Regions from separate parts of the Pseudomonas sp. MPR-R2A5 genome, predicted to be linked through region 1. Evidence: predicted binding sites of a transcription regulator. Region 1 holds the regulator's gene; each other region holds the start of a gene.
What was found. The regulator FliA, encoded in region 1, starts transcription of late flagellar genes. The targets are predictions, from matches to a motif close to CTAAAGTTTNNNNNNNNNNNGCCGNTAA.

Region 2: the regulator FliA is predicted to act here: its motif matches at 3,589-3,616, upstream of AC1Q6I_RS01840 (methyl-accepting chemotaxis protein).
Region 3: the regulator FliA is predicted to act here: its motif matches at 3,668-3,695, upstream of AC1Q6I_RS03370 (methyl-accepting chemotaxis protein).
Region 4: the regulator FliA is predicted to act here: its motif matches at 5,451-5,478, upstream of AC1Q6I_RS28735 (methyl-accepting chemotaxis protein).

The regions. Positions count from the first base shown of each region.
Region 1 covers NZ_JBXAFK010000043.1:64,466-72,207, reverse strand. Annotated here, with positions in the region: gene cspE (transcription antiterminator/RNA stability regulator CspE) at 1-199, shown strand, start outside; gene flhA (flagellar biosynthesis protein FlhA) at 669-2,783, shown strand; gene flhF (flagellar biosynthesis GTPase FlhF) at 2,795-4,111, shown strand; gene fleN (flagellar synthesis regulator FleN) at 4,217-5,050, shown strand; gene fliA (RNA polymerase sigma factor FliA) at 5,047-5,787, shown strand; gene AC1Q6I_RS25985 (chemotaxis response regulator CheY) at 5,955-6,329, shown strand; gene AC1Q6I_RS25980 (protein phosphatase CheZ) at 6,348-7,136, shown strand; gene AC1Q6I_RS25975 (chemotaxis protein CheA) at 7,148-7,742, shown strand, end outside.
Region 2 covers NZ_JBXAFK010000002.1:85,994-93,735, forward strand. Annotated here, with positions in the region: gene AC1Q6I_RS01830 (MFS transporter) at 1-804, opposite strand, end outside; gene AC1Q6I_RS01835 (SphA family protein) at 820-1,812, opposite strand; gene AC1Q6I_RS01840 (methyl-accepting chemotaxis protein) at 1,990-3,546, opposite strand; gene AC1Q6I_RS01845 (hypothetical protein) at 3,889-4,122, opposite strand; gene AC1Q6I_RS01850 (DUF6691 family protein) at 4,404-4,823, opposite strand; gene AC1Q6I_RS01855 (YeeE/YedE family protein) at 4,826-5,260, opposite strand; gene AC1Q6I_RS01860 (sulfite exporter TauE/SafE family protein) at 5,331-6,134, opposite strand; gene AC1Q6I_RS01865 (bifunctional protein tyrosine phosphatase family protein/NAD(P)/FAD-dependent oxidoreductase) at 6,163-7,742, opposite strand, start outside.
Region 3 covers NZ_JBXAFK010000003.1:137,365-145,106, forward strand. Annotated here, with positions in the region: gene ccoN (cytochrome-c oxidase, cbb3-type subunit I) at 1-1,207, opposite strand, end outside; gene AC1Q6I_RS03365 (alpha/beta family hydrolase) at 1,287-1,979, shown strand; gene AC1Q6I_RS03370 (methyl-accepting chemotaxis protein) at 2,073-3,638, opposite strand; gene AC1Q6I_RS03375 (CPBP family intramembrane glutamic endopeptidase) at 3,742-4,533, opposite strand; gene AC1Q6I_RS03380 (DMT family transporter) at 4,953-5,813, shown strand; gene AC1Q6I_RS03385 (DMT family transporter) at 5,846-6,730, opposite strand; gene AC1Q6I_RS03390 (methyl-accepting chemotaxis protein) at 6,783-7,742, opposite strand, start outside.
Region 4 covers NZ_JBXAFK010000052.1:45,567-53,308, reverse strand. Annotated here, with positions in the region: gene AC1Q6I_RS28770 (ATP-dependent nuclease) at 1-383, shown strand, start outside; gene AC1Q6I_RS28765 (hypothetical protein) at 507-1,166, shown strand; gene AC1Q6I_RS28760 (hypothetical protein) at 1,264-1,599, opposite strand; gene AC1Q6I_RS28755 (DUF2256 domain-containing protein) at 2,230-2,370, opposite strand; gene AC1Q6I_RS28750 (cryptochrome/photolyase family protein) at 2,367-3,905, opposite strand; gene AC1Q6I_RS28745 (thiol-disulfide oxidoreductase DCC family protein) at 3,898-4,365, opposite strand; partial or broken gene AC1Q6I_RS28740 (PAS domain-containing protein) at 4,637-5,407, shown strand; gene AC1Q6I_RS28735 (methyl-accepting chemotaxis protein) at 5,513-5,950, shown strand; partial or broken gene AC1Q6I_RS28730 (hypothetical protein) at 6,112-6,360, opposite strand; gene AC1Q6I_RS28725 (hypothetical protein) at 6,648-6,848, shown strand; gene AC1Q6I_RS28720 (hypothetical protein) at 7,069-7,269, opposite strand; gene AC1Q6I_RS28715 (hypothetical protein) at 7,375-7,575, shown strand.

The DNA.
Region 1 (7,742 bases):
TACGGGTACTGTGAAGTGGTTCAACGCAGAGAAGGGGTTTGGCTTCATCACTCCCGACGACGGCAGTCCGGATCTTTTTGTCCACTACTCGACGATTCAGTCTGCGGGTTACAAAAGCCTTGAGGAGAATCAAAAGGTCGAGTTCGAGGTCACTCAAGGCCAAAAGGGCCCGCAGGCTGCCAACGTACGTGTCCTATGAGCTTGATGATCGTTCCTGCAGGGTGCTGCAGGAACGATCAGCCATCAGGCCATCAAGTGCTCGCTGTCCTCCAGCACTCTGTCAGCCAGCAGCTTTGCCAGCCCGATCAACTGCGCAACGCCCAGCGCACCTTCGCGTTTTGCCCCGCCCAATTCAATGACCCCGGCATATCCCAGGTGGCAACGGATGGATGCACCTCCGATAGGTGGGAGGGGGCTTGCCCCCGATAGCGGCGCATCAGTCACCTGTTCTTGGCCTGACACACTGCAATCGGGGGCAAGTCGAATCGTCGCACCGCCCCTCCCACATTTGAACGGTGTATATCCGGTAGAACTCGGGCGCCTGTAGCGATCCATACCCTCAAAAGCAAAGTTGGAAGGCTTCTTGCAATACCGCCTTCAAGTCGCCAACTGGCGTCAAAAGTTTGCTTTAAGGGATACGGGGAATACCGGTGGTAGATCGCTCTCAAATGCTCAGCACGGCCCGTGGCACCCTGACTGATTTGTCACGGGGCAACCTGGGTGTGCCGTTGTTGTTGCTGGTGATGCTGGCAATGATGATGTTGCCGATGCCGCCGTTCCTGCTCGATGTGTTCTTCACCTTCAACATCGCTTTGTCCGTCGTCGTCCTGTTGGTCTGCGTGTATGCCCTGCGGCCGCTGGATTTCGCGGTGTTCCCGACGATCCTGCTGATTGCGACCCTGCTGCGGCTGGCGCTGAACGTGGCCTCCACGCGGGTGGTGATGCTCCACGGCCAGGACGGCCATGCTGCCGCAGGCAAGGTGATCCAGGCCTTCGGTGAGGTGGTGATCGGCGGTAACTACGTGGTCGGTATCGTGGTGTTCGCGATCCTGATGATCATCAACTTCGTGGTGGTGACCAAGGGTGCCGGGCGGATTTCCGAGGTGAGCGCGCGCTTTACCCTCGACGCCATGCCCGGCAAGCAAATGGCCATTGACGCCGACCTCAACGCTGGCCTGATCGATCAGAACCAGGCCAAGTCGCGCCGCCTGGAAGTGGCCCAGGAAGCCGAGTTCTATGGCTCCATGGACGGCGCCAGTAAGTTTGTACGCGGTGACGCCATCGCGGGCCTGTTGATTCTGTTCATCAACCTGATCGGCGGCATGGCGGTCGGGATCTTCCAGCACGGCATGACCTTCGGCGATGCCGGCAAGGTGTATGCCTTGCTGACCATCGGTGACGGTTTAGTGGCGCAATTGCCATCACTGTTGTTATCTACAGCTGCGGCGATCATGGTGACCCGTGCGTCGGGCTCCGAAGACATGGGCAAGCAGATCAGCCGGCAGATGTTTGCCTCGCCCAAGGCGCTGGCCGTGGCGGCGGGCATCATGGCGATCATGGGGCTCGTGCCCGGCATGCCCCATGTGTCGTTCCTCAGCATGGCGGCCATGGCGGCGGGTGGCGCCTACCTGTTCTGGAAAAAACAGAACACGATCAAGGTGAAGGCCCAGCAAGAGATCGCGCGCCAGCAGGAACTGCTGCCATCCCCGGCCCGTGCCCAGGAAACCAAGGAATTGGGCTGGGACGACGTGACCCCGATCGACATGATCGGCCTGGAAGTCGGCTACCGCCTGATTCCGCTGGTCGACCGCAACCAGGGTGGGCAATTGCTCGCGCGGATCAAGGGGGTGCGCAAGAAGCTGTCCCAGGACCTGGGCTTCCTGATGCCCACCGTACACATCCGCGACAACCTCGACCTAGCCCCCAGCGCCTACCGCCTGACCCTGATGGGCGTGATCCTCGCGGAAGCCGAGATCTACCCCGACCGCGAACTGGCGATCAACCCCGGCCAGGTGTTCGGCACGCTCAACGGCATTACCGCCAAAGATCCGGCTTTTGGCCTGGAAGCGGTGTGGATCGAAATCAGCCAACGCAGCCAGGCGCAGTCGCTGGGTTACACCGTGGTGGACGCCAGCACCGTGGTCGCCACCCACCTCAACCAGATTCTGTACAAGCACTCACACGAGCTGATCGGCCACGAAGAAGTCCAGCAATTGATGGGGTTGCTCAGCAAAGCCTCGCCAAAACTGGCCGAAGAGCTGGTGCCGGGCGTGCTGTCGCTGTCGCAGCTGCTCAAAGTGCTGCAGGCGTTGCTCGCCGAACAGGTGCCGGTACGCGATATTCGCAGCATCGCCGAGGCTATCGCCAACAATGCCGCCAAGAGTCAAGATACTGCCGCGCTGGTGGCTGCGGTGCGTGTCGGATTGTCCCGCGCAATCGTGCAAAGCATTGTGGGGCTTGACTCCGAGCTGCCTGTGATCACCTTGGAACCAAGGTTGGAACAAATATTGCTCAATAGTATTCAGAAGGCCGGACTTGGCCAGGAAGAGGGTGTCCTGCTGGAGCCGAGCATGGCTGAAAAGCTGCAGCGTTCGTTGATCGACGCGGCGCAGCGCCAGGAAATGCAGGGCCAGCCGGTGATTCTGTTGGTAGCAGGCCCGGTCCGAGCGATGTTGTCGCGGTTTGGACGCCTGGCAGTACCGAATTTGCACGTATTGGCTTACCAGGAAATTCCTGACAATAAGCAAGTGACCATCGTCGCGACAGTTGGGCCCAACGGCTGAGGTAGTGGGTTATGCAAGTAAAGCGTTTTTTCGCCGCCGATATGCGTCAGGCCATGAAACTGGTCCGTGATGAGCTGGGCGCCGACGCTGCGATTATCGGTAACCGCCGTATTGCTGGCGGTGTCGAGCTGACGGCTGCCCTGGACTACACCCCTTCGGCGCTGGCCCCGCGCGTGCCGAACATGGAACTCGAAGACGAGCTGCGCAAGACCGCCTCGCGCATTGTGTCGGCCCAGGCTGAGCTGAGCATGCGGGGTGACAGCGATGCCACCACCAATCGCCAGTTGTTCGCCGGCTTGCCGCTGACCGCTGCCGAGCCGCTGGTCGAACCTACGTTCAAAGAACCGCCACGTCCTGCAGCGCCCGCGCCGGCTGCCGCAGTCGACCAGCGCGTGTTCGATTCGATGCGCTTTGAACTCAACGGCCTGCGTGAATTGCTGGAAGTGCAGTTGGGCTCGCTGGCCTGGACCCAGTTGCAAGGCAGCAAACCACACCAGGCTAACCTCTGGCGTCGCCTGCAACGCATCGGCCTGTCTGGCCCGTTGTCCCGCGACCTGTTGGCGCTGACCACCGAAATCGAAGAACCTCGCCAGGCCTGGCGCATGTTGCTGGCCCACCTGGCGCGGATGATCGCCACTCCGGAAATCGAACCCCTGGAAGAGGGCGGTGTGATCGCCATGGTCGGCCCTGCCGGCATGGGCAAGACCACCACCCTGGCCAAGCTGGCGGCCCGTTATGTGCTCAAATACGGCGCTTCGAATATCGCGCTGGTGAGCATGGACAGCTACCGTATCGGCGCCCAGGAGCAACTCAAGACCCTGGGCCGCATCCTCAATGTGTCGGTGACCCACGTCGACCCGGGCCAGTCGCTGGCCAACGCGCTCGACCCGTTGCTGCGCAAACGCGTGGTGCTGATCGACACCGCGGGGCTGCAAGCCAGCGACCCGGCCTTGCGCCTGCAACTGGAAAGCCTGGCCGGGCGTGGCATCAAGTCTAAAAATTACCTGGTGCTTGCAACCACCAGCCAAAAACAAGTTCTTACCGCTGCGTACCATAGCTACAAGCGCTGCGGGCTGGCCGGCTGCATCCTGACTAAGCTTGATGAAACGGCGAGTCTGGGCGAGGTGTTGAGCCTGGCCATCAGTCATGAACTACCGGTCGCCTACCTGACCGACGGGCCGCGGATCCCGGATGACCTGCATCTGCCGCGCCGTCATCAGTTGGTCAGCCGTGCCGTCAGCGTGCAAATGCAAGAAGAGCCTAGCGAGGAAGCGATGGCCGACATGTTCGCTGACCTCTACCACAACCCGGCAAAACGGGTGGGTTGAGTCAGTATGAACACCGTGAAATGTATCTACATCGATGGTCTGCAAGCGATTCACGCGGCCAAGCCATGTAGCCTGCGTCTAAGCAAGACAAGGTAAAGAAATAAAATGGGCAGCATGCATCCCGTACAGGTGATCGCGGTGACCGGCGGCAAAGGTGGCGTCGGGAAAACTAACGTGTCAGTGAATTTGTCCCTGGCGCTGGCAGAGCTTGGCCGTCGCGTCATGCTGCTGGATGCTGACCTGGGGCTGGCGAATGTCGACGTTCTGCTGGGACTGACGCCCAAACATACCCTCGCCGATGTGATCGAGGGCCGCTGTGAGCTGCGTGATGTGCTGCTCCAGGGCCCCGGTGGGATCCGTATCGTACCGGCCGCCTCGGGCACCCAGAGCATGGTGCACCTGAGCCCGGCGCAGCATGCCGGTCTGATCCAGGCGTTCAGCGATATCGGCGACAACCTCGACGTGCTGGTGATCGACACCGCCGCCGGGATCGGCGAGTCGGTGGTCAGCTTCGTGCGCGCCGCGCAGGAAGTGTTGCTGGTGGTCTGCGATGAACCCACCTCGATCACCGACGCCTATGCCCTGATCAAACTGCTTAACCGCGACTACGGCATGAACCGCTTCCGCGTGCTGGCCAACATGGCCCAAAGCCCGCAGGAAGGCCGCAACCTGTTCGCCAAGTTGACCAAGGTCACGGATCGCTTTCTCGATGTCGCCCTACAATACGTCGGCGCAGTTCCCTATGACGAGTGTGTGCGCAAGGCTGTGCAAAAGCAGCGTGCAGTCTACGAAGCGTTCCCTCGTTCGAAATGCGCCTTGGCGTTCAAGGCTATTGCTCAGAAGGTCGATACTTGGCCGTTGCCCGCCAACCCTCGGGGGCATCTGGAGTTTTTCGTCGAGCGATTGGTGCATCAGACGAGCGCAGGACCCGTGCTATGACAGCGACCGGCTACAACGCCTACAAGAAGTCCGCCCGTGACAGTCAGGGTGAGTTGATCGAGCGTTACGCGCCTTTGGTCAAACGCATCGCCTATCACTTGCTGGCACGCCTCCCCGCCAGTGTCCAGGTCGAAGACCTGATCCAGGCCGGCATGATCGGCCTTCTCGAAGTGTCGACCAAATACGACGCGAGCAAGGGCGCGAGTTTCGAGACGTATGCGGGTATCCGTATCCGTGGCGCGATGCTCGATGAGGTGCGCAAAGGCGATTGGGCGCCGCGTTCGGTACACCGCAATACGCGCATGGTCAGTGACGCAATTCGGTCAATTGAAGCAAAAACCGGTCGCGACGCTAAAGATCATGAAGTTGCGGCCGAACTCCAATTGAGTCTCGACGATTATTACGGGATTTTGAACGATACCTTGGGCAGCCGCCTGTTCAGTTTCGACGACCTGTTGCAGGACGGCGAACACGAAGGGTTGCACGAGGACGGCGCGAGTACGCATATGGAGCCGTCGCGTGACCTGGAGGATGAACGCTTCCAGGGCGCATTGGCCGACGCAATTGCCAATTTGCCGGAGCGTGAGCGACTGGTGTTGGCGCTGTACTACGACGAAGAGCTGAACCTCAAGGAAATCGGTGAGGTCCTGGGGGTCAGCGAATCGCGTGTCAGCCAGCTGCACAGCCAGTGCGCGGCCCGCTTGCGGGGGCGATTGGGAGAGTGGCGCGCGCGCTGACAGGCAGTGTGGGGACACTGCAGACGCAACCGCGAGGGCCTTGGCCGCCGCGGGGGCTAACCGTGGTGCCCTGGGCAGTCCTTTTTGTGTAACGCCTGTTGATTGAAATGGCGCGTCCAGGTGCTGGGCGCGTTTAAGACTGCTTGGAGGTCGAATTGGACAAGAACATGAAAATCCTCATCGTTGATGACTTCTCAACGATGCGGCGGATCATAAAAAACCTGTTGCGTGACCTTGGGTTCACAAACACGGTCGAGGCGGATGACGGCCTTACGGCGATTCCGATCCTCAACAGCGGGAGCATCGACTTTCTGGTAACCGATTGGAACATGCCGGGCATGACGGGTATCGACTTGTTGCGCCACGTGCGTGCCGACGAAAAACTGCGCAGTCTTCCCGTGCTGATGGTGACCGCCGAAGCCAAGCGTGAACAGATCATCGAAGCCGCCCAAGCCGGGGTTAACGGCTATGTGGTCAAACCATTCACTGCGCAGGCCTTGAAAGAGAAGATCGAAAAAATCTTCGAACGCATCCACGGCTAATGCTGCCACGGGGGAGCTATGGAGCAAAAAGAATCATCGCAGGCCGACTTTGAGTCGACCCTGAAAAAACATGCTCACCAGCTGGTCGACAGCCTTGAAAAAGGCCAGTTCGGCGATGCGGTGCAGTTAATCCATCAGCTCAACCAGACCCGTGACCGCGGCCTGTACCAGGAGGTGGGCAAGCTCACACGCGAGCTTCACAGTGCGATCGTCAATTTCCAGATTGACCCGCACATGCCTCAAGCCGAAGAGATTTCGCAGATCACCGACGCCACCGAACGCCTGTCCTATGTGGTCAGGCTGACTGAGGCAGCGGCCAACCGCACCATGGACCTGGTGGAAAACGCCACGCCCCTGGTCAACGGCATGGCCACGGAAGCCCAGGCGCTGAGCGTTGACTGGGGTCGTTTCATGCGCCGTGAAGTCGGCGCAGAAGAGTTTCGTGAGCTGGCCCGTCGGGTCGAAGGGTTCCTGTCACGCAGCGAGCAGGAAAACCGTACGGTTTCCAGCAACCTCAATGACATTCTGCTCGCCCAGGATTACCAGGACCTGACCGGTCAGGTGATCAAGCGTGTGACCCAGTTGGTCACCGAAGTGGAAAGCAACCTGCTCAAATTGGTACTCATGGCCGGCCAGGTCGACCGTTTCGCCGGCATCGAACATGACCGCGAAGCGATCCTCTCTGAAAAAGATCCACAAAAACATCTCGCCAAGGGTGAAGGTCCGCAGATTCATGCCGATAAACGTGAAGACGTTGTGTCAGGTCAGGATGACGTAGATGACCTGTTATCCAGTTTAGGCTTCTAAGGAGCACACCCATGAGCTTCGGCGCCGATGAAGAAATCCTTCAGGATTTCCTTGTAGAGGCCGGCGAAATTTTAGAGCAACTGTCCGAACAACTGGTCGAGCTGGAAAGCCGCCCGGATGATGCGAACCTGCTCAATGCAATTTTTCGCGGTTTTCATACTGTAAAAGGGGGCGCCGGCTTCCTCCAGCTCCATGAGCTGGTGGAGTGCTGCCACATCGCCGAAAACGTGTTCGACATCCTGCGCAAGGGTGAGCGTCACGTTGACTCGGAGTTAATGGATGTAATCCTCGAAGCGTTGGATGCGGTCAACGGCATGTTCAGCGAAGTGCGCGAACGTGCCCCGATCACCGCAGCCACCCCGGAACTGCTGGCCGCCCTGGCGCGCCTGGCAGAACCTGCCGACACCTCGGCCGCGCCGGTGGTGGAAGCGGCGCCAGAGCCGGTGGTCGAAGCCGAAGCGGATGTCACCGACAGCGAGTTCGAGCAGTTGCTCGACTCTCTCAATGCGGTCAAGGCCGAGGCTGAAGCACCGTCGGCCGTACCCGCACCCGCGGCCGCTGCGCCTGCCGAGCCGACCAGCGAAGACATTACCGACGCAGAGTTCG
Region 2 (7,742 bases), on a different contig from region 1:
GAACAATAGCCCCAGACGCCGCCCGATCAGCCCGGAAAGGCCGGCACCGAGGGCGCCCGCCAGGATGCTGCCACCGAGGATGGCGCCGATCTGCTGGGGCTCCAGGCCCAGGCTTTTGCCGATGCGTTCCTGATACACCCACAGGGCGGAGTGCCCGAAGAACAGTAGCGCAAACAGCGCGATCAGCAGCATCGACGTCAGCCCGAACGGCCGGGCTGCGCCATGGGCGATGCGTTGGGCGTCCGGGTAGTGCCTGGGTATTCTCCAGCAACCCAGTGCGGCGAGCAGGCTGGTGATGGCCAGCAGGCAAAAGGCACCCTGTACGCCAAACCCCCGCAACAGCAGGGGCATGGAGGTGACCAGCAGCATGCCCCATAACAGGTTGCCGATATTGATCACCGCAAAGGTCGCATCTTTGGACCTGCGCAGTGCCGCGGTCGCATATACCACCGCCATGACCGCGCCACCGCTGGCGCCGCAGATGATTCTGAAGACCACCAGCCATGCCTGGCTGTGAAGCTGGGTGCTGACCAGGTTGCCAGCGGCCAGGATCAACAACGCTACCAGGGCAAAGCGGCGGCGGTCGACACGCGCCATCAACAGCGCACAGGCGCCGCAGGCGATGGCCATCGCGATCAGCTCGGCGGCGAAAATCGTGCCGATGGCATTGAGCGGCACACCCAGTTGATCAATCAACGCGCCGCCCAGAATCGGCTGGATCTGCAGCGTTCCCAGGGAAATGACCATCATCAGGCAGATAACGCCCAGTGATTGCTTGCTGTCGATGGAGTCGAGCGCATTCATCACACATCACCTCAGTCAGAACTTATGGACGTAGCGAACTTGCACGGCGTAATCGGTTTTGCTGCGGTTCTCTACGCCGGTTTCTTTATAGGTATTGAGCCAGAACGCCTTGTCCTCAGTGATCTTCCAGAACAGGCCAGGGCCAATGCCGAGGACTTTCTCGCGGGAATTACTCAAGCGGTCGCCGTTGACCTGGTCATCCGAAATCTGCCGGAAGTAATAGCCGTTGATCCCGACCGAGACCTTCGGGAACACCTCGTACGAGGCCGTAAAGTTGGCCCAGGCCGATTGCCCTGCTTGGGTGTCGCGCACCGGTCGCCCTTCAAAGAACTGCGCCGAGCTGCTGGCTGGATCGTCGTTCTTGAAGTTGTACAGGTAATTCAGGCGCCAGCTCACTTCCCAGCGCGGTGCCGGCATCAAGGTCGCGGCCCAGTAGGGGTTGAAGGAGAAGTAGTTGGAGCCGGTATTCAAGTCCTTGTGTTTGTCGTACTTGCCGGTGGGCAGGATCGTATCGAAGGCCACGCGCTGCACAAACACCGGCCGGCCTTCGGCATTGACGATCGGATCGAACTGGATCTGCGGGCCGACCGTGACGTCGCCCAGGCCAACGCCGTTGTCCTTGAGTTTGGCGCCGTTGTCGCCAAAGTCGCCGTCCAGTGAGATCACGGGTACCAACAGGCTCCAACCCAGGTGCGCGCCACCGCCGATGGTGTCGGGTGAGTAATAGCTGAATTGGTTGATCAAGCTGATGACATTGATCTTCGGGTTATCGAAGTTGCGGTTGTCCTTGCCGCCATTGTCACGAATGCTGCTGGCCGTACTGAATTTCAGATAGGTCTGATGCGTCAGCCCGGGTGGCCCGGCGAACCCGTCGTAGAAGCTGGTGCCGCCCAGGTTGATACCGCTGGGTTGGCTGACGGAGGGCGGAGGAGGGCCCTCGGCAGCATAGGTGGCAAGTGATACGAAGCTCAGAGCCAGGCACGCTGGCAAGGATGGTGTCAGTCTCATTGACGTCGCTCTATTATTGGAGTTGTGAGCTGGGGTAGCTTCCCCTGGCGCTTCAACTCTAATTCCTGAGCTTTTGCGTTACTTGTACACAGCGGTCAGAGTTGACTGAGAGCGTCATGTTGCCGGCGTTAGGCGCTTGAGCGGCAAGTTTGTGCAATCAGCCCACCCCTCGCGCCCCTAGACCTTGAAGCGCTCCACCAACCTTTCCAGTTCATGCCCCAGCCGCGCCAGCTCGTTACTCGACGCTGCGGTTTCTTCGCAGGTGTTGGCCGTCTGCTCGGAAATGTCGCGGACGTTGATCACGCTGCGATTGATCTCCTCGGTGACAGCGCTCTGTTGTTCGGCTGCCGTGGCAATCTGCTGGTTCATTGACTGAATGATCGAGACCTTGCCCGTGATGTTCTCCAGCGCATTGACCGCTCGATGGGTGCATTCCACGCTGCTTTCACTCAGCAGCAGGCTGCTTTCCATGCCGGAGGCCACGGCGTGGGTGCCGCTTTGGACGCCGGCGACCAGGGTTTCAATTTCTTCGGTGGAGCGCTGGGTGCGCAGGGCGAGGTTGCGGACCTCGTCCGCGACCACCGCAAACCCGCGACCAGCCTCTCCGGCGCGGGCCGCTTCGATGGCCGCGTTCAGCGCCAGCAGGTTGGTTTGCTGGGCCACGGCCTTGATCACATCCAGTACGCCGCCGATTTTGTCGCTTTGTTCCTGGAGATGGCGCACCGCGTCCGCCGACTGGTTGAGTTCTGCCGCCAATCGCTGGATTTGCGCGATGGCTTCGCCCACGATCCGTTCCCCTTCGCTGGCCTGCTGATCGGCGATGGATGCCGCCGCAGAAGCTTCTTCGGCATTGCGTGCGACGTTGTGCACGGTGGCGGTCATCTCGTTCATTGCCGTGGCCACATGATCCGTTTCGGCTTTCTGGTTGCTGATGCCGGAATTGGTGTGCTCGGTGACCGCCGACAGCTGCTCGGCCGCGCTGGCCACCTGGATAACACCGGAGCGAATGCCGTCGATCAGTTCGTGGAGGTTGAGCATCATCTGCTGAAGGCCTGATTGCAGCTGGCCCAGTTCGTCACGCCGGTTGACCTGCAGATGCTCGGTCAAATCACCCTGGGCAATGCGGTTCACCGCCCGGAGCGTGTGTTGCAGTGGGTTCACGATTTGACGGGTGATGACCCACGCAGCGAGGGCGCCCAGCAACAGCGCCAAGGCCGCGACGAGCCCCAGCAGGGTCTTGGTGGAAGCGGCGTCGGCATCGCGTTTGGCATTTTGCGATTGAATGAGTTTTTGCGTGGTATCGAGCAGCAGGTCACCCAACTGGCCCATCCGTTTAAACAACGACGCCTGGTCAATGCCGGGGGTGGACAGGTCGTGCAGCAGCCCTCCGTACGCGGTGACCGCATTTTCCTGCTGTTGGATCAGGTCGGCATCCAGTGGGTCGATGAACAGTGCCCGAATACTGTGCAGGTGGGCTGCGAGCTGATCCAGGGTTTGCTGCAACGGTTGATAGGCATTCGGTTGGGAGTTCGTACCGATGCGTAGACGAATGATTCGCAAGTCTTTGGTGTAATCGCTGACCTGCGCAATTTTTTCAACTTTCAGCCCACGATCGGTCAACGTCACCACGGCGTACCAGCCGGTCGCGGCCAGTAACAACGCAAGCCCCAGTACCAGACCGAACCCCCAACTTAATTTAGCACTGACTCGGATATTGCTGATCCAGCCGAACATATGGACTCCCGGTAGTAACGCAGGTTGATAAGTGAGTTCTGAGTGTCGACCTTGAATCGCAATGCTTTAGCGTGAGTGTGACGGCCACACTATTACTCCGGCTGGTTTTGAGCACTGCATGAAAAAATATCGAGAGGTGGAATGAAGGGCGGTAGTGCCACTGAAAGGTTAAAGCACCTTGTTTTTCGGGGGGTGGAAAGATTGGCCAATTAACCAAGTGCGTTTTCAGAAGGCTCATAGTGTGATCTTGTGCTTTAGTCGAATATTCAGGAAGGCCAGGTTCTGGTGAGCCCGAATAGAGAGCGACAACTTCCCGAAAGGGCCACGATCGTCATCATGAATTTAATGGTTGATGGCTTTTTTCAGGTAGGAAAACAGCTGGTCCTGGCAAGCCCTGTAGTGATTTTCAAGGTTCTCGACCTCCCACATGCGGGCGAGCCAGACCTCATCGCAAGCCTCTTCTAAATGGTTTACGGTTGTCATCCAACTGGTTTGGGCGTTCAGCGTCGCCTGCATTAATTGCAAGAACTCCTCATTAATGGGAAGGGTATTGGGTGTGGATTGTTTGAGGGGCATTAAAAGTACCAGGCAACAATTTTAATCAGGGTGGGGGTTTGTGCTGCCCACTATAAAACGCTGCTCGCAAAGGGCCATATTCGACGAATGGCTAACAAGTCGGGCACTCATAGTTGAATTTTTTAGGTGCGGGTATTCATCCGCTGGATAATATCGTTATGGTGATAATCATTGTTTGTTGCATTAAACCGATGATTCGATTCAGCCGATAAGTTGAGCCTTAAATAATCGCTCTTGAATGATCGGCTGCAACGCTATTGCTGTTGAGAGTGCAAACGCAATCAACGACCGCGGCGGTTTTCCAGGGCCGTAAATAACAACATGCCACCCAGCATGGCCACCATGAACACCAACGCTTGCCAATGCCCGGTCAGCAGGATGGCCACGGCCGGCCCAGGACAAATTCCGGCGATCCCCCAACCGATGCCAAATAACAGGCTGCCGCCGATCAGGCGCCGGTCCAACTCACGCTTGGCAGGGAACTGCATGGGCGCGCCCAGGAGCGAACGGGCGTGTCGGCGTGCCCAGGTCAGCGGGCCAATCGCGACGGCAATGGCGCCGCCCATGACCAGCGCCAGGGACGGGTCCCAGGCCCCAGCCAAATCCAGGAACGCGAGCACTTTGCTCGGGTTGGCCATGCCGGCCAGCAGCAGGCCCAGACCGAACAGCAGGCCGGCGATGAATGCCGTGACTTTGAGCATGTTCAAACCCCCAGTAGATGACGCAGCACAAACACCGTCAGGAATCCGCTGGCCATGAAACAAACCGTGGCGACCATTGAGCGCGGCGACAGGCGTGATAAGCCACACACCCCATGGCCACTGGTGCAACCTGAGCCATACCGCGTACCAACCCCCACCAGCACACCGGCGACGATCAGCCCGAGCCCGCCGCTCTGGAACTCAATCGCCGGCAGCGCGGCAAACAAGCCCCATAGCAGCGGCGCGACCAGCAGGCCCAGCAGAAACAGCGCTTTTTCACTTACGCCTTCGCCACCGCGCTGCAGCAGGCTGCCGATCAGGCCGCTGATGCCGGCGATGCGGCCGTTGCCGACGGCGAACAGGCTGGCCGCCAGGCCAATCAATGCGCCGCCTGCCAGGGACGACCAGGGGGTGAAGTTGAGCCAGTCGACAGTCATGGGGTTTCTCCTGTGCACATCTTGGGGGACTGGCGCGGTTCAGGCGCGCCTGAAAGTCGCTCGTTCAGGTTCATGTATTAATCGCCTTGACCAGCAGGGCCACCGCCACCAGCATCGACACGGCGGCAAACCCTCGTTGCAGGTGGGGCCCCGCCAACCGAGCCGCGATCAGGCGTCCGCCGGCCATGCCAGACAATGCGCCCAGAGAGAACGGCAGCGCAATTGCCCACTGCAAATGCCCGGCCGCCGAACTGGCCGCAACGCCGGAAATGGACACCAGCGCTATCACCGCCAGGGACGTTGCCAGCACCGACTGCGTGGTCAAATTCGTGTATCGCTGCAGCGCCGGTACCATCACAAAGCCGCCCCCCACGCCGAGCAGGCCCGACAGCCCGCCCGCGACTATGCCAGACACGGTGAGCGCCCAGGCGCACGGCGCCGTCCAGTTCAGCTTTCCGCGCTGGGGGTTCAATACGCAAGGCGGCTTGGGCGCGACGGCGGTCTTCGAGGCCGGGGAGGGCGGCAACGAGCGCTTGAATACCCGGAACGCCACGTACATCAGCACGCAGGCAAACAGGACCGTTAACGGACGATTCGGTGTGCGTTGTGCCAACCAAAGGCCCAGGGGCGAGCAGACGATCCCCGCGGCCGCGATCAACAACGCGGCCTTGTAGCGGACGGTGCCGTTCTTGAGGCCCATCACCGCGCCCAGGGTCGCGGCCAGCCCTACCGCCAGCAGGCCAATAGGCCCGGCCTCGGCCATGCTCAAGCCCGCCCCGAATACCAGTAACGGCACCGCGAGTATGCCGCCGCCGGCACCGGTCAGGGCCAGAATCACGCCCACCGTGAGCCCCAGCAGTAAGACGATGATCATCTGAGTGTCCTTGCCTTCTGCGCGGCATTCATTGGTCGGTCAACTCGGGTTTCGCCAGCCACTCCCGCCCCTTGAGCATGCCTTTCCAGTACAGCGGCGGAAGAATCCGCTCTTTGAGCAGCCAGGCCAGCCTGGAAGGTCGAGTGCCGTCGATCAGCCATGACGGGAAGCTGGGGGCGACCTTGCCGCCGTAGGTGAACTCCGCCAATACAATCTTGCCGCGCTCCACTGTCAGCGGGCAGGAGCCGTAACCGTCGTACTGGGCGACGCCGGTTGCCTTACCGAGTGCCGCCAACACGTTATGGGCCACCACCGGTGCCTGCTTGCGCGCGGCGGCGGCTGTCTTGGCGTTACTGGTGTTGGCTACGTCGCCCAGGGCGTGAATGTTGGCCCAGGTTTTATGGCGCAGCGTGGCGGGCTCGACATCTACCCAACCCGCCGCGTCTGCCAGGGGGCTGACCCGAATGAAATCCGGCGCGATCTGCGGCGGCACCACATGCAGCAAATCAAACTCGCGCGTCACCCGGCGAGCGCTGCCATCGGCGTGTACGCTGCTGAACGTGGCGGTGCGTGCCGGGCCATCGACGTGGGTGAGGGTATTGCCGAAATTCAGGTCGATCCCATACGCCGTGACATATTCCATCAACGCCGGCACATAGTCGGCCACCCCGAACAGCACCGCGCCGGCGCTGTGGAACTCGATGTCGACGGCATCCAGCACACCGCTGCGTTTCCAATGATCGGCCGACAAGTACATGGCTTTTTGCGGTGCCCCGGCACATTTGATCGGCATGGGCGGCTGCGTGAAAATCGCCCGGCCACCGCGCAAGTGTTGCACCTGTTCCCAGGTATAAGGCGCCAGGTGATACAGGTAATTGGAGGTCACGCCGTTGCGCCCCAGGGTCTCTGATAAGCCCTCGATGGCATGCCAATCGAGCTTCAGGCCGGGGCAGACGATCAGTTGCTCGTATTTGACCACCCGGCAGCCATCCAGAATGACCGCGTTTCTCTCGGGTTCGAAGGCCGCCACCGCGGCCTTGATCCAATGCACGCCGCGGGGCAGGGTGGCGCCCATGGTGTGGGCCGTTTGACGCGCATCGAACACACCGCCGCCGACCAGCGTCCAGCCAGGTTGGTAGTAATGCACATCGGCCGGGTCGACGATCGCGATGTCGAGCCCCGGCGCGCGTGCCAGCAGGCTGGAGGCGGTGGCGATACCCGCCGCGCCAGCGCCGATGATGACCACGGTGTGCTGCGCCTCAGCCACTTCGACCGGCGTGCGACCCTGGTTCGCAATCCGCCGAATCACGCCTTTCATGTCGAAGCCGGCTTTTTTGGCGCTTTCGACAATGTGCGGCAGGTCGTGCTGACCTGCTTGTGACAGCGCCCACATCGTGGTCGAGCGCATACCGGAGCGGCAATAGGCCAACACCGGCTTGGGCAGCGTTTCCAACAGTTGGCCGAAGGCAATCCCTTGCTCGTCGGTGACTTTGCCCGATTCGGCGGGTAGATAGTGCGCCTCGATGCCGACCGCGTCGGCGGCGCGTTTGATTTCGGCAAACAACGGTTGGTCAGCGCCCTCACCATCGGGGCGGTTGCACACGATGG
Region 3 (7,742 bases), on a different contig from region 1:
CGTTGACCCACATCGAGGCGATGTAGAGCACGGTGCCGATGGTGGCCAGCCAGAAGTGCGCGTTGATCAGGCCGAGGCTGTACATCTGCTCGCGACCGAAGATTTTCGGAATCATGTGGTACAGCGCGCCGATGGAGATCATCGCTACCCAGCCGAGGGCGCCGGCGTGTACGTGGCCAATGGTCCAGTCGGTGTAGTGGGAGAGGGCGTTGACGGTCTTGATCGCCATCATCGGACCTTCGAAGGTCGACATGCCGTAGAACGCCAGCGAAACCACGAGGAAGCGCAGGATCGGGTCGCTGCGCAGCTTATGCCAGGCGCCCGACAGGGTCATCATGCCGTTGATCATGCCGCCCCAGCTTGGCGCCAGCAGGACCAGCGACATCACCATGCCCAACGACTGTGCCCAGTCCGGCAGCGCGGTGTAGTGCAGGTGGTGAGGACCGGCCCAGATGTACAGGGTGATCAGTGCCCAGAAGTGCACGATCGACAGGCGATAGGAATACACCGGACGCTCGGCTTGCTTGGGTACGAAGTAATACATCATTCCCAGGAAGCCAGCGGTCAGGAAGAAGCCTACCGCGTTATGCCCATACCACCACTGCACCATGGCATCCGTCGCACCGCCGTACAGCGAGTAGGACTTGGTCAGGCTGACCGGGATTTCCAGGTTGTTGACGATATGCAGGATCGCGACGGTGATGATGAACGCACCGAAGAACCAGTTGCCGACGTAGATGTGCTTGGTGTTGCGCTTGGCCACGGTGCCGAAGAACACAATGGCGTAGGCCACCCAGACAATGGTGATCAGGATGTCGATCGGCCATTCCAGCTCAGCGTATTCCTTGGAGCTGGTGTAGCCCAGCGGCAAGGAGATCGCGGCGAGCAGGATCACCAGTTGCCAGCCCCAGAAGCAGAACGCGGCGATTTTCGGCGCGAACAGCTGGGTCTGGCAGGTGCGCTGCACGGAGTAGAAGGAACTGGCGAACAACGCGCAGCCACCGAAGGCAAAGATCACCGCGTTGGTGTGCAACGGGCGCAAGCGGCCGAAGCTGGTCCAGGGTAAGTCGAAGTTGAGCGCAGGCCATACCAATTGGGCGGCGAGAAAAACCCCGAGCCCCATGCCGACGATGCCCCACGCCACCGTCATAATGGCGAATTGGCGGACCACCTTGTAGTTATAGGCGGTACTTAATGTAGTGTTCATGGTTCCCCATCCACGGTTCAACCCAAGCGAATGCGGCACTTGGGCTGGAGTTATAGGCAGACTGAATAGCGAGGCAAGCATGAGCAAAGAGCACAAGGCCAGTATTGACGGGGATCAATGGGCGCAGTGTGTGCGGGAACACGGCTGGTTGTGGGACGCCGCGGCAGAGGGAGATCGGCGTGAGCCTGTCACCCTGATTCTGGCCCACGGCGCCGGCGCACCGATGGACTCGACGTTCATGACCGACATGGCTGCACGCCTTGCCCTGCATGGGGTGAACGTGTTGCGCTTCGAGTTTCCCTATATGGCCCAGCGGCGCGTAGAGGGCGGCAAACGCCCGCCGAACCCGGCCGCCAAACTGTTGCAGGCATGGCGTGAGGTGCATGCCGAGGTGCGACGCCATGTCGCTGGAACACTGGCCATCGGTGGCAAGTCCATGGGCGGGCGCATGGCCAGTCTGGTGGCCGATGAACTGGGCGTCGATGGGTTGGTATGCCTGGGGTATCCGTTCTATGCGGTGGGCAAGCCGGAGAAGCCCCGGGTCGAGCATCTGGCCGGGCTGCAGACGCCGACGTTGATCGTGCAGGGCGAGCGCGATGCCTTGGGTAATCGAGTGGCGGTAGAAGGCTATGATTTGTCGCCGAGCATCGAGGTAATGTGGCTGGTGGCGGGGGACCATGACTTGAAGCCGTTGAAGGCCTCGGGGTTCAGTCATGAGCAGCATCTGGAGGCTGCGGCGGTGCAGGTTGCCCGGTTTCTCGGAGCCCTCTAGGGCCCTATCGGGGGCAAGCCCCCTCCCACACTCGACTGCGTTCCAAGGGGTGTACGCGGTAAATGTGGGAGGGGGCTTGCCCCCGATAGCGGTCTAGCGGTTAAACCGCTCGACCAGCGAGTACTGGGTATTGGCGGTATGCGTCAATTCCTCACTCAACTGCGCCGAGTTCAACGCCTGTTCCGAAGTCTGGTCCGCCAACAGCGCAATGGTGCTGATGTTGCGGCTGATCTCTTCGGCTACCGAGCTTTGCTCTTCGGTGGCGGCCGCAATCTGGGTGGTCATGTCGGTGATGTTGGCCACTGCTTCGCTGATGCCGACCAACGCCTGATCCGCTTCCATCACCCGCGCCACCCCTTCTTCGGCCTGGCGATGCCCGGCGTCCATGGTTTGCACGGCGGCGGCAGCGGTTTGTTGCAGCTTGGCGATCAAGGCATGGATCTGCCCGGTCGACTCGGCGGTGCGCTGGGCCAGTTGACGGACCTCGTCGGCCACGACTGCGAAGCCACGGCCCATCTCCCCGGCACGCGCGGCTTCGATTGCCGCGTTCAGCGCCAGCAAGTTGGTCTGATCGGCGATGCCTTTGATCACATCGACGACACCGCCGATTTCATCGCTGTCCTTGGCCAGTTGGGTAACGGTCACCCCGGTTTCGCCCACGGCCAGCGACAGACGCTGAATGGCCTCGCGGGTTTCCCCGGCGATATCGCGGCCACGACCGGTCAGGCGATTGGCTTCCTGGGTCGCATCCGCCGTGCGCTGCACATGGCTGGCAACTTCCTGGGTGGTCGCCGCCATCTGGTTGACCGCGGTGGCCACCTGTTCGGTTTCCACGCGCTGGCGTTCCAGGCCGCTGGAGCTGTTATGCGCCAGTGTGTTGGACTGCGCCGCCTGGTCGTTGAGGTGTTCAGCCGTGTCCTGCAGCCGCGTGAGGCAGGTTTTCAGGCGGGCTTCCTGGCTGAGGATCGACATTTCCAGTCGCGCCTGGGCGCCACGGCTGTCGGTGTACATCTGCGCGATCAGCGGGTCTGAGGTGGTCTGCTCGGCCAGGCGCAGCAGGCGCTTGAGGCCACGCTGTTGCCAACTCAGGCCCAGCAGGCCCAAGGGCACCGACAGCCCCGCCGCCAGGGCAAAGCCCCAGTGGGAATTCAGCGACGCACCGATCATGAAGCTCAACTGGCTGATCAGGATAAACGGCAGCCAGTCCTGCAACACCGGCAGCCATTTGTCCCGCTGGGGAACGGCAGACTTGCCCTGGTTGATGCGTTGATAGAGCGCTTCGGCCCGGCGGATCTGCTCGGCGGTGGGCTTGATGCGCACCGACTCGTAGCCGACCACCTGGTTGCCGTCGAAAACCGGCGTCACATAGGCGTTAACCCAGTAGTGATCACCGGTCTTGCAGCGATTCTTGACAATGCCCATCCATGGCAAGCCTTGTTTGAGCGTTGACCACATATGCCCGAATACGGCCGCCGGAACGTCCGGGTGACGAACCAGGTTGTGCGGGGCACGCACCAGTTCATCGCGGGAGAACCCACTGATTTCGACGAAAGCGTCGTTGCAGTAGGTGATCACGCCCTTGGCATCTGTGGTGGAGATCAACCGTTGCTGAGCGGGGAAGGTACGTTCGCGCTGGGTAACGGGTTGGTTATTACGCATGATTGTTCAATCCGCAAGGCTTTCAGGGAGTATCGGCAGGAGCGGGCGCTTATTTAACTTATTTTTGCAACAATCCGCAGGAACGCCTTGCCTCCGGTAGACATCAGCCAGCCAGCATCGGATAAGTAAACAACCCGAAGTGAAGCAGGTTCAGCCCAAAGTGCGTGGCAATCGCCGCACCCAGCCCACCAAAGCGATAAGCCAGGCCGTAACCCACGCCGGCAATGCTTGCCAGCAACACCCATTGCCAGCCCGCGCCCAGGTGCACCAGCCCGAACAGCAGCGAGGCCAGCAGCAGTGCCAGGTTCTCGCCGTAGGGCAGGTGCTTGAAGCGCTGTTGCAGGCCGCCCTGAATGTAGCCGCGAAACAACGCCTCTTCCACCAAGGTCACCAACAACAGGTTATTCAATACCCACAACCACGCCTGCACCGGCCATTTCGGCGCCCAACTGATGACGCCCAGCAAGGCTGCGCCGCCGAGGGCGGCAATTGCGGTCAGGGCCAAGGCCAGGGCCGTGACGCAGATCGACAGGCGCAAGGAGCGTCGCGCCACCACCCACGGGCAGGCCAGTAACAGCCAGAAGCCGATCAGCGGTTTGTCCTGGTTCAGGTACATCGAGAAGGGCACCGCGTCGGGGGTAAAGCGTTGTGGCTCGATAGCGCGCCCGTTGTAGAAGCCCGGTAGCCAGTGCATCGCCAGGCTCAGGGCCAGCACAATGAACAAACCATGGCCGATGTAGCGCGCCCAAGGCGTGCGCTGCTGGCGCACGGCATAACCGGCAATCAGCAGCAGGGCGACGGACACCAGCGCCAGCACGCCCAGTTGCCCGTAGGCCAAGGCCAGCACATAGCCGATGGAAAGAAGCGCCAGGTACAGCCAGGGCAATGCGAGCATGGGGAGTCCTTGGAAAAAACTGGACGGCATTATAGCGATCGTCCCCTGTGGGCCACATGAAAACTGTGCCACGCAAGGGCGTTGGTGAAGTGATTGCAAAACGTATCAACGGCTGGTTATAGTCAGGCCTTCTTCATCCCTCCACACAAGATCAGCCCATGCCAGCTCTCCAGCGCATAGCGGTAGTCGACTCAGCGGTCAACGCTGTGGTCGTACCGTGCGGGAACAAGCAGCCTGCGCAGATCAGTCACTACCCCCCACCTGTCAGTCGCACGCCGGTGTACGCAGTCGTATCACCGCCGGGTGTTGGCATTTCGGGCTGATCAGCGACTCGCTGTCCCCGTCTGCACGCCTGAAAAAACTCCAGAACTTCAGCTTTTGCTGAGTCGGCTTTTTTTGCCTGATTACAGGTGGTAACCATGTCTGTTCTTTCGAAACAATCCGTGGCCGCGGCGGCCTCGACGAGCCTGTTTGTCCTGCTGTGGAGCAGCGGGGCGATCTTCTCCAAGCTGGGCCTGGCCCATGCGTCGCCCTTCGCCTTCTTATTGATCCGTTTTGCCATCGCCCTGCTCGGTCTGGTGATCCTCGTACCGATGCTCAAGCTGCAACTGCCGCGCCCCGGCAAACCGCTGTGGTATGCAGCGGCGACCGGCCTGGTGTTGTTGGGGGCCTACCAGATTTTCTATCTGCTGGCCCTGGACCTCAACGTCACCCCCGGCGTGATGGCGACCCTCATGGGCGTGCAGCCGATCCTGACCGTGGCGCTGACGGAGCGCCAGCGTTCCGGGCGCCGCCTGTTCGGCCTTGGCCTCGGGTTGGCGGGGTTGATCATGGTGGTGTACCAGGGTATCGGGCTGGCGGGGATGTCCCTGGCCGGGATGCTCTTCGGCCTGCTGGCCCTGGCGAGCATGACCTTCGGCTCAATCATGCAAAAACGCATTACCGACAACCCTTTGGGCACGCTGCCGCTGCAGTACCTGGCCGGGCTGCTGTTGTGCGCGGTATTCGTGCCGTTCCAGCCGTTCCACTTCGAACAGAATGCCGGCTTTTACCTGCCGGTATTGTGGATGGGGCTGGTGGTGTCGGTGCTGGCGACGTTGCTGCTGTACCGCCTGATCGCGCGGGGCAACCTGGTCAACGTCACCAGCCTGTTCTACCTGGTGCCGGCGGTGACGGCGGTGATGGATTACCTGATCTTCGGCAATCGGCTGGCGTTGTTGAGCCTGCTGGGGATGGGGTTGATCATCGTTGGGTTGGTGTTTGTGTTCCGTAAAGGCTGATGTCTACCCCGTAGGTGCCGGTTCGCCGGCGCCTACGACCTGCGTGGCCGCAACACCAACCACAACGCCCCCGCAATCAACACCCCGCCATACAGATGCGCCATTGATAACGGCTCGTCGAGCAGCAACGCGCCCCACAGCACGCCGAACGGCGGGATCAGGAAAGTGGTGGTCATCGATCTCACGGGGCCAATCGCAGTGAGCAAGCGGAAGTACAACACATAGGCAAACGCCGTACACACCAGCCCCAGGCCCAGCAGCGACAACCACACCTGCCACCCACCCCAACTCGCGGGCGGATGGCTGATGGCGCTGTAGATAAACAACGGCAGCAGGAACAACGTGGCGCCGAGCATGCTGCCCAGGGCGGAAAGACGACTGTCCAATCCTCCCCGCTGGTCCAGCCAGCGGCGCGCCAGGAACCCGGCAAAGCCATAACACGTAGTCGCCAGCAAACAGGCCAGCGCGCCCATCAATAATTCCAGGTCAAACGCCACCGGGCCCGCGCGGGTCAGCACGCCTACACCGAAAAGCCCCAGGCACACCCCGGCGATTTTCGACGGGGTCAGCCGCTCGCTGAAGAACAGCCCGCCGATCAATACCCCCATCAACGGGGTGGTGGCATTGAAGATCGCCGAGTAACCCGCTGGCAGCACCTGGGCGGCCACCGAATACATCGTCGCGGGAATCCCGGAGTTGATCACCCCCAGCAGCAGGACGGTCTTGAACTTGCCCTGGAAGTCCCAGCGCACGCGCATCATCGCCAGGATCACCAACAACCCTGCGGCGGCAATCGACACGCGGAAAAACGCGGTCGGCACCGTGCCAATCTCTGGCGCGATGATGCGCATGAACAGGAAACTCGCGCCCCAGATGGCGGCGAGCCCCAGCAAGTACAAGGTGTCGACAGGTCTCACGTAACGCTCCTACCTCAATAAGCCGGCGAGTGTTACATGACCTTTCTATGGATTACAGAACAAACCGCGTCACCAACCCATTCAGGTCCACCGCCAGGCGCGACAGTTCCTGGCTGGCGGCCGAGGTCTGGGTGGCGCCAGCGGCGGTCTGGGTCGACAGGTCCCGGATATTCACCAGGCTGCGGTCCACTTCGCGGGCCACCAACGCTTGTTGCTCGGCGGCGCTGGCGATCACCAGGTTGCGCTGGCTGATCTGCGAGATGGCAGCGGTGATTTTTTCCAGGGCGTTGCCGGCGTTGTTGGCCCGTTGCAAGGTTTGGCCGGCGTGCTCGGCGCTGCTGTTCAAGGCACTGACGGTGTCCTGGGTGCCTTGCTGAATGCCGGCGATCATCTGCTCGATTTCTTCGGTGGAATCCTGGGTACGCTGGGCCAGTGAGCGCACTTCATCGGCGACCACCGCAAAGCCACGCCCGGCCTCACCCGCGCGGGCGGCTTCAATGGCGGCGTTGAGCGCCAGCAGGTTGGTTTGCCCGGCAATGCCGCGGATCACTTCCAGCACCTTGCTGATGTCCTGGGCCTGCATCGCCAGGCCCTCGGCTTTGTTCGAAGCGCCGAGCACTTCGTCCACCAGGTTCTGGATCGAGCTGATGGTTTCGCTGATCTGGTAGTGGCCGTGCTTGCTGTCTTCGTCGGACGCCTGGGACGCTTCGGCGCTGGATACCGCATTGCCCGCCACTTCATCCACCGCCGCGCTCATCTCGGTCACGGCGGTCGCGGCCTGTTCGATCTCGTCGTTCTGCGCTTGCAGGCCACGTGTGCTCTGTTCCATCACCGAACTCATTTCTTCAGCCGCCGATGCCAGTTGCTGCGCCGATTCGCTGATGCCACGGATGGTGGTTTGCAGTTGCGTCTGCATGGTTGCCAGTGCTGTCAGCAGTTGTGCCGGTTCGTCATGGCCCTGCACCACGACGGGCTGGCTCAAGTCTCCGGCGGCAATGCTGCGCGCAACGCT
Region 4 (7,742 bases), on a different contig from region 1:
GAGGGCCTTGGCTACCGAAGGAATGCGAAGAGATGGACAAAGTCAGGTCTGTGCTCCTAGTGGTCGGCCAAACTGAAGGGTTTCTGATCGGTGGAAACGGATTGCCTCAGAATTCAAAAACCGGCTCAGCGTCTGACTGTTGGGCTGCCTTTGCGAAAAATGCTGACGGCCATGCGCTTGCGAATGCTGCGCACGAGGCAATGAAGGGCTTTGCAACCTGGGTCTGGCCAATGGGCTGCATTGAGGACGCATTGAATATCGAGGAGAAGGGAGAGGCAGCTATCATTGCTCAAGAAGACAATATCCGGAACTGGCAGCCGGAGGTCATTGACCAAGAGTTTCCCGTTTTCCGTAGCACCCTAGATTGGATGCGAGCTATCTAACCTCGCGTCTCGCAGCAAAGCTTCTGCCTGGTGTCGTTCAATTCGGTGAGATGTGATCTCAGTTGATACCCCCAAAAGACTTGGGCGCCATTGGCGTAGCCTGGCATAAATTAAGGGCAAAATATGTTCAGCAAATCTCAGATAATGACCATCCCAGTCCTGATCTCATCGGTACTTTTACTCACCGGGTGTCCGCCACCGGCGTCTTTCACCCAATGGAAACGCGCTTCTACCTCTGTAGAGGGCGTTAAAGCCGCAATGGCAGAATGTGGCGACCCTGTGGCAGGGCCACAAAACCATTTCCCAATAAACGAACAAATAATCCACTTTCAGTGCATGCAGCGTCGCGGTTTTACTCGAAAAGACGGCTTTGAATACTGCGACATAATGAAGAATATGCCGGCCTGTGTTGAAGAAAGGCAGGGGAGGCCGCTCAGCTTGTCCCAGCTCGAAGCGTTACCGTTTGTCGAAGACGAAGCATTTCACCCAATCAAGCCTAATTCAGGCCGGGATGAACGTATGCAGGTCTCATGGCGTAGAGCGGGAGCGTCACGCCATTTTTCATTCAAGGTAGCTAATGACAGCGAAGCCCTGCCGGTGATGTATGCGTGCGGCTATGCGAAGCCACTTGGGTCGAATCTGGACGTCGCAAGCATCGGGCGCACTGCAGAAGTGCAGCGTTGCATGATTGATCATGGCTTTGAACCCAAAAACAAAATTATGCTGGTTTGCCAGACTTACCCCCAAGTGACGGGCTGTTCGTCGACAACTCCGCCGAGTTGATGCAGGCAGAGAGCAGGGCCGAGAGGGGCTTGCTCGTTCAAAATAAGAGGACGTCCTAGACGCGCGACCTTTCAACTCATGGGCACAATTGGATTTTCTACATCGATTTAACGGATAGCACTTCCACGTATTTGTATTTCTTCTTGGCAGCCTTCACAGCATCTTGTTCGGCGAGCAACGAGCTCAACGTATCAGACTCGTGAATCAACTCGGTCATTTTTCCCTCGAACTCGTTTCCAACCCGTAGCGTGACCCGCAGCCTGGGCGTAAATGCTTTCGCCAGCTTCTTCTTGGCTGCTGGAGCGACAACGGGTTTTGCGAGCACAATTTCTTCCACAGGCTCATTTACTAGAGGAGCAGATATCTGCTCTTCGGGCTGAGGCGTACCGAATAGGGCACGCCGCATTTCTTCTTCAGTTAATTCAGAGCTCATAGAACATCTCAAAGTGGGCAGTAATCAGCTCGACGAATTCTACTAGGATGGCGGCTCCAGCGTGTCCTCTGGGAGCATGTACGGCCACTGTGAATTCGTGCTACGTGGTCACAACATTTCAACGTGGTAGTGGGCCTGATAGCGATAAAAATGATGCAACTTAAGCTAGGCTATTGAGGGCTTAAGGGGTCATCGCAATGGTTGTCTGGCTTCGTCTTCGACAACTGAGTGAACTGCTCCAATGCGTTTTGGAAGTCCTCCAATGCAAAGCTTACCGGCTTGCGCCCGGCGATCCATTGTGTGTGTCGAGATTCCAACTTCCAGTTTGTCGGAAATACTTCGACCGAAGCGCCGCCAGTGGACGGTGTCGCTCATGCGCTTCTGTGGAGGCTGGAAATGGAGCGCGTTCTTTCGAGCTATGATGCTGATAATTTTCGCGTCCTCCTTCAGGTTCGGCTTGAAAAACGATTGAGTCAATTTTGGACGCTATGACATGGAGCCATGTCTGACTTTTCTTCAAGGCATATGCTCTGAGCATCTGATGGATGCAGCTGCTCGATCTTTCTTCATTCATAACAGATAGCCTTATCAGGTGCACCAAAGGGTCTGTCGAATGCCCTCTATTTCTTTTCACCGCGTCGTTGCTTTGTTGCGCCGGCAACGCTCCGAGCAGTAGAGCACCTCCTCCCAGCAGCGCGCCCATTTCTTTCTCCAAGTAAATGGTAGGCCACACGTCATGCAGGTTTTGACTGGGAGCTCACTCTTTTTCAAAACGACTGACCTTCATCCAGTTTTGCGAGTAACAACTCGCCGCGTCGCCATAACGCCTGCTGTTTGGATTCATCCATGTGGTCGAGGTTTTTATAAATCATGGCCATGCGCTGGTTGCCGCGAAGGCGGTCGCCGTGGCGCATCAGGAAGTGCCAATAGAGCGAGTTGAACGGGCAGGCATCGCCTGTCGTGCTTTCGCTTACTTTGTATGCGCAGCCACGGCAATAATCAGACATACGCTTGATGTACTGCCCGCTCGCGCAGTAGGGTTTCGAGCCTAGATATCCGCCGTCTGCGTGCATAACCATGCCGAGTGTATTGGGCAGCTCCACCCAATCGAAAGCGTCCATGTAGATCGCCAGATACCACTCACATATCTGACTCGGTGCGATACCTGCCAGCAGGGCGAAATTGCCAGTCACCATGAGACGTTGAATGTGGTGAGCGTAGGCATGCTCAAGGCTCTGGTTGATGGCTTGGCGCATGCAATTCATCTGCGTGTCGCCCGTCCAGTAGAACTCTGGGAGCGACCGCGAATTACCGAATGCGTTGCCGTCGGCATAGTCAGGCATCTTCAGCCAGTAGACGCCTCGGACATACTCCCGCCAGCCGATCAGTTGTCGAATAAAACCTTCGGCAGCGTTCAGCGCAATGCTGCCCGACAGGTACGCCGATTCAACATCGCTGCACAGCTGACGAAGATCCAGCAGTCCAATATTCAGCGCGGCGCTTATTCGGGCATGAAACAGGAACGGCTCGTTACAGGCCATCGCGTCTTGGTAGTCGCCGAAGGCTGCCAGGCCCCAGTCGAGGAAGTAATCCCAGAGGGCCTGAGCTTCGGCATGGGTTACCGGGTAGTCGAATGTGTCGAGCGTGCCGTAGTGGCTTGCGAAATTTTTGGCAACTAACGCAAGAACATCTCGGGTAATTGCGTCAGGAGTAAAACGTGCGGGTGATGGAGGCCTTACGCCCTTGGGTAAAGCCTTTCTGTTTTCTGCATCAAAGTTCCATGCACCTCCGACCGGGCTACCGTCCCCATTGAGTAATAGCCGGCTCTTGCGGCGCATCTCGCGATAGAAGAACTCCATGCGCAGCTGCTTTTTGCCATTCGCCCAGGTAAAGAACTCGGCACGGGAGCAGAGAAAGCGAGAATCCGAATGCCATTTTATCGCTAAACCACAGTCCTTTATCGATTGCTCCAAGCGCCAGTCGCCGCACTCGGTGATGTGGATTTCATCCGGTCGCAAAAGTGCGCGCCACCGCTCTAACTCGCGAGGCACCGATCCAGTATTTTCTGGGTCATCGAGCTTTACGTACTGCACCTTGACTCCCCGTTGCTGCAACGCCTCGGCGAAGTGGCGCATAGCGCTGAAGATAAGGGTGATCTTTTGCGGATGATGAGGAACATGGCTGGCTTCTTCCATCACCTCGACCATGAGCACGGTATCGCATTCGATATCAACGGCCTGTAGTGAGGCGAGATCGAACGACAGCTGATCACCTAGGATCAGGCGAAGGCTGCTAGCTTTATTCATCATTACCTCTTGCAGGCGACGTCTTGCTGCCAGTGGCGCGTTTGGTATCAGGCACTACGCAGCCCTCATCGCGACACCGAACGCTGCCATCAGGATGGGGCAGCCATGCTAGATGCGGACGCAAGCGACAAAATAGGTGATAGCCAAGGTTTAGAAGTGGTCTAGTCGAACGCCATGATAACGGCTCCGCCCAGATACCAAGGCCCGCTGCTCGCCAGCTCCAAAGCGTCGCGTCTAAGCCAGTGACCCAGGTTCCATCGCCCAACCTGGCGTGCAGTATCGACTGCATTTCAACGAGCGTGAACCCAAGAGATTTTGCTTCGAAGGTAGGATCGCTGATGTCCACAAACAGGAGACGATCCGGTGCTGCTCGCACATTTAGGATCTTGATCTCCCGGGCGCAAAGAGGGCACTCGCCGTCGAAATAAAGCGTCAGTGGCCACTGCTCATTCTTGTACAACTACTGATACCTTGTATAAGTTTTTAGACAAGATATGCTCAAAAAACTTCGATGACAACCAGGCCTAATCCTCGAGGCGAAATCAGGTTCCAAGCGGTGCCTGATCCGGGATTTCAGGTTTGTTTCTGGGGCTGGAGCTGAGACGTGTGGCCACAGCAGCTTGCCGACCTGATTGTGACGTTCGTCGTCTCACTGCTTTTCGTTCGTCTGATAGCTAAACGTGTTGCTGATCACGCCGATAAACCTTTTAACACCCAACAGGTGGTTTTCCATGTTCAATAAAAAAATCAAGAATCAGCTTGAGGCTCAAACAGCTGAGTTGTCGGAGTTGCGCCAACTGCGTGATGGCCTACACCGTGAAATGCTGACGCTGAGTATCGATACTAATTTTGCAATTACCACCTGCAACGACAATTTTGCACAGGCTTTGGGGTACACCCAGAATCAGCTTATAGGTCGTGCCATGGCCGACATTGTTCCGCAGTACGTTTCAAAACTTCCCTGTTTTCACAATTTTCGGGCGGCTGTCGCCGCCGGTAAGTCGATATCTGATGAATACAGGTACCTGCATGCTGACGGCTCATTAGTGTGGATTCATGCTCATTGGCAACCCGTAGCTGATGCGACTGGCCGGTTGAGTCATATCGCAGGCTATGCGACGAACATTACGTCCAGAGTGGAAAAGGCATCGGAAAACGCATCGTTCATTGACGCGCTACTGCGCTCGACGGCGGTCATTGAGTTCGATCTATCCGGGCATGTAATCACGGCGAATGAGCAGTTTTTAAAAGCGATGGGTTACAGCCTGGGACAAGCGCAAGGAAGTCATCATCGTATTTTCTGTCGGCCAGAGGAGGCTTCTTCCCAGCAATACAGGGATTTTTGGTTGACGTTGAACAAGGGTGAGTTTGTCGCTGGCCGATTCCAACGTGTTGATAGTCGGGGTCAGACGGTATGGCTGGAGGCGAGCTATAACCCGGTCTACGACACCGAAGGAACACTACGCAAGGTAGTTAAGTTTGCAACGGTTATTACCGAACAGGTTGCCCGTGAACACCAAGTCAGTGATGCTGCACAAACGGCATTTGAAATCTCCCAGCAGACTGACGTTACTGCTCAACGTGGTGCGATAGTGGTTAACGACACTATGCACACCATGCGCAAAGTCGCTGGGGATATGCAGGCTGCCTCGGGTGGCGTCGAAGCGCTTGGAAAGCAGTCGCTGTTAATCAGTTCGATCATTCAGACCATCAGTAGTATTGCTCAGCAAACGAACCTTTTGGCATTGAACGCTGCGATTGAGGCTGCACGCGCAGGTGAGCAAGGCCGAGGTTTTGCAGTCGTCGCGGATGAGGTTCGACAATTGGCCGGGCGCACCAGCACGGCGACTGAGGAAATCGCATCAGTTGTTTTGGAAAATCAGAAGCTGGTGGATCAAACTATAGCGGAGATGGCGAACAGTAAGTCCCAAGCTGAGCAAGGTCTTGAGCTAGCCACGCAGGCAGGGCAAGTTATTGTTGAAATTCAGGACGGAGCCAAGAAAGTTGTTGAAGCGGTTGGTAAGTTTGCGACTCAGGTGGCTTAGCACGCTCAATCGTACTGCGTTGGAGTTCGCCCCTAGCGAGTTGTCGAGTGTGTGCAAAGTGAGGGGGAACAACACATGCTTGGCGAGATCGACGGTTCGGGCTTGTTAGGGTTGTCGTTGAGCTTTGGCCTTCGTTACCAGTCATAGTCACATCCGGCAAACCAACCACGCTTGGCTAGTTGTTCAGTTACGTCAATGACGCCCGAGTCACCAAAAAAACCGGTGGTGTTTGGGTAGTGAATACCTGCCAGCGACACCATCGACACCTCGGTCTTGCGGTCGAAGTACGATAGAAAATGCCAGCCGCCAGCTGTACTCCCCACGTGTGGAAAATTGATCGCAGCTTTATCTGTTATGTAGTGCTCGCGTGAGGCGCGTTTGAGATCAAAATCAAATAGTGGCTGAATCATGGAAGCTTTCTGAGTTGGGCTAGACCTTGCTTGATGTGGCCGGCGTTCTCGCCGATGGTCTCAAGGGCGCCACGCACGTTGTTTGCCTTGTCCCGGCGCCACCGCCTCCACCACAGAAAGAAGTCGACAACGATCTCATTGTCCTGAGGGTTGAAGCCGAGTCCGTATTGGGTTTTGAAATCGAAGGGGGGGCTTCTGCTGTGCGGACATAGGGGATCCTCGCCGGTTGGCGTGATTCGTTGAACTGGGTGATATGCTTTGCTGCTTATCAAACAAGGACGTGGGTAATGGCCGGTAAAAAGCTTGAAGCGTTCCGCGAGTGGTTCACGCCGCGTAAGCGGTTATGGGCAGGGCTCGCTTTGCTTGTCACTGGGGTATTCGGGCCGCTTTTGTATCCAAGCATAAATGGCTATTGGAGTATCTTTATTGCTCCTGGGATCATGTTTATCTGCAATGCAAGGAATCCCGAAGCTCGCGATAAGCGCTGATAGCCTCGCCGTCTGGTGCTGTTCGGCGATAGGGGTATTACGGGGGACCGGCATGGAGCTGGATTAAGGCGTGTTGCTTCTTCCGCAGTTGCGGCGGTCTTCCCGGTAGCGCTGCGCGTCGCTTATGAACCGACCGCAAGCGGCTTCTGGATGTAAAACTCAGCTGCGTCGGGGTATTGGTCCAGCGCTTCGCTCAGCGTCACATACTGGCAGTCAACACCTACTCTCGCGCTCTGGCATCCACGTAGGCCTTGGGCCACGGGATGTCGGTGTCGCGGTGATCGCAAGCGCCGTCCCGCGTAAACACCTGGGCCTTTGCCAGGTGGGTGACGTACCCAGAGCCACCAAAGCCCCAGAACGATAAGCCGTCGCCGACGTAGGCGTGACTGTGGCTGTCTTGCAGGTAGAACTGGCCGTCCATGGATTATCTCCAGTTAGGCGCCGGCCTCCGGATGCAGCGAGAAAGATTCTTATTGAAGGTCGCGGCGATAAACTCAGCGCATTCTTAACAGGGAGCATCGCTGCAATGGAACTGAAGTCGCCGAGCAAAAACATATGGATAGTGGGCGGCGCCGGGGTGATCGCTGGCGCCGCCATCATCGCCACCAACTCAGAAGGTTTTGTGCATACCTTCGGTGTTGGCATTCTTGCCGGGGGGGCTACCGCTTTCGCTGCAGGTGGCCGGTTTGTTGGTGATACCTTCACGGCCCCATCGATGTTTCCGTAATCGAGCAGGCTGACAGTAAACCAGCATAGCTTGATCGGAATTGATCAACGGCGGAAACGAAATTTTGACCAACCATGCTTGTATTTAAATGACCCCGTGTCTCCTCGAAGGACATAGAGGGACGTCCGGTAAAATGCTGTAAATCGAGAGAAGCCGAAGCTTCTTAT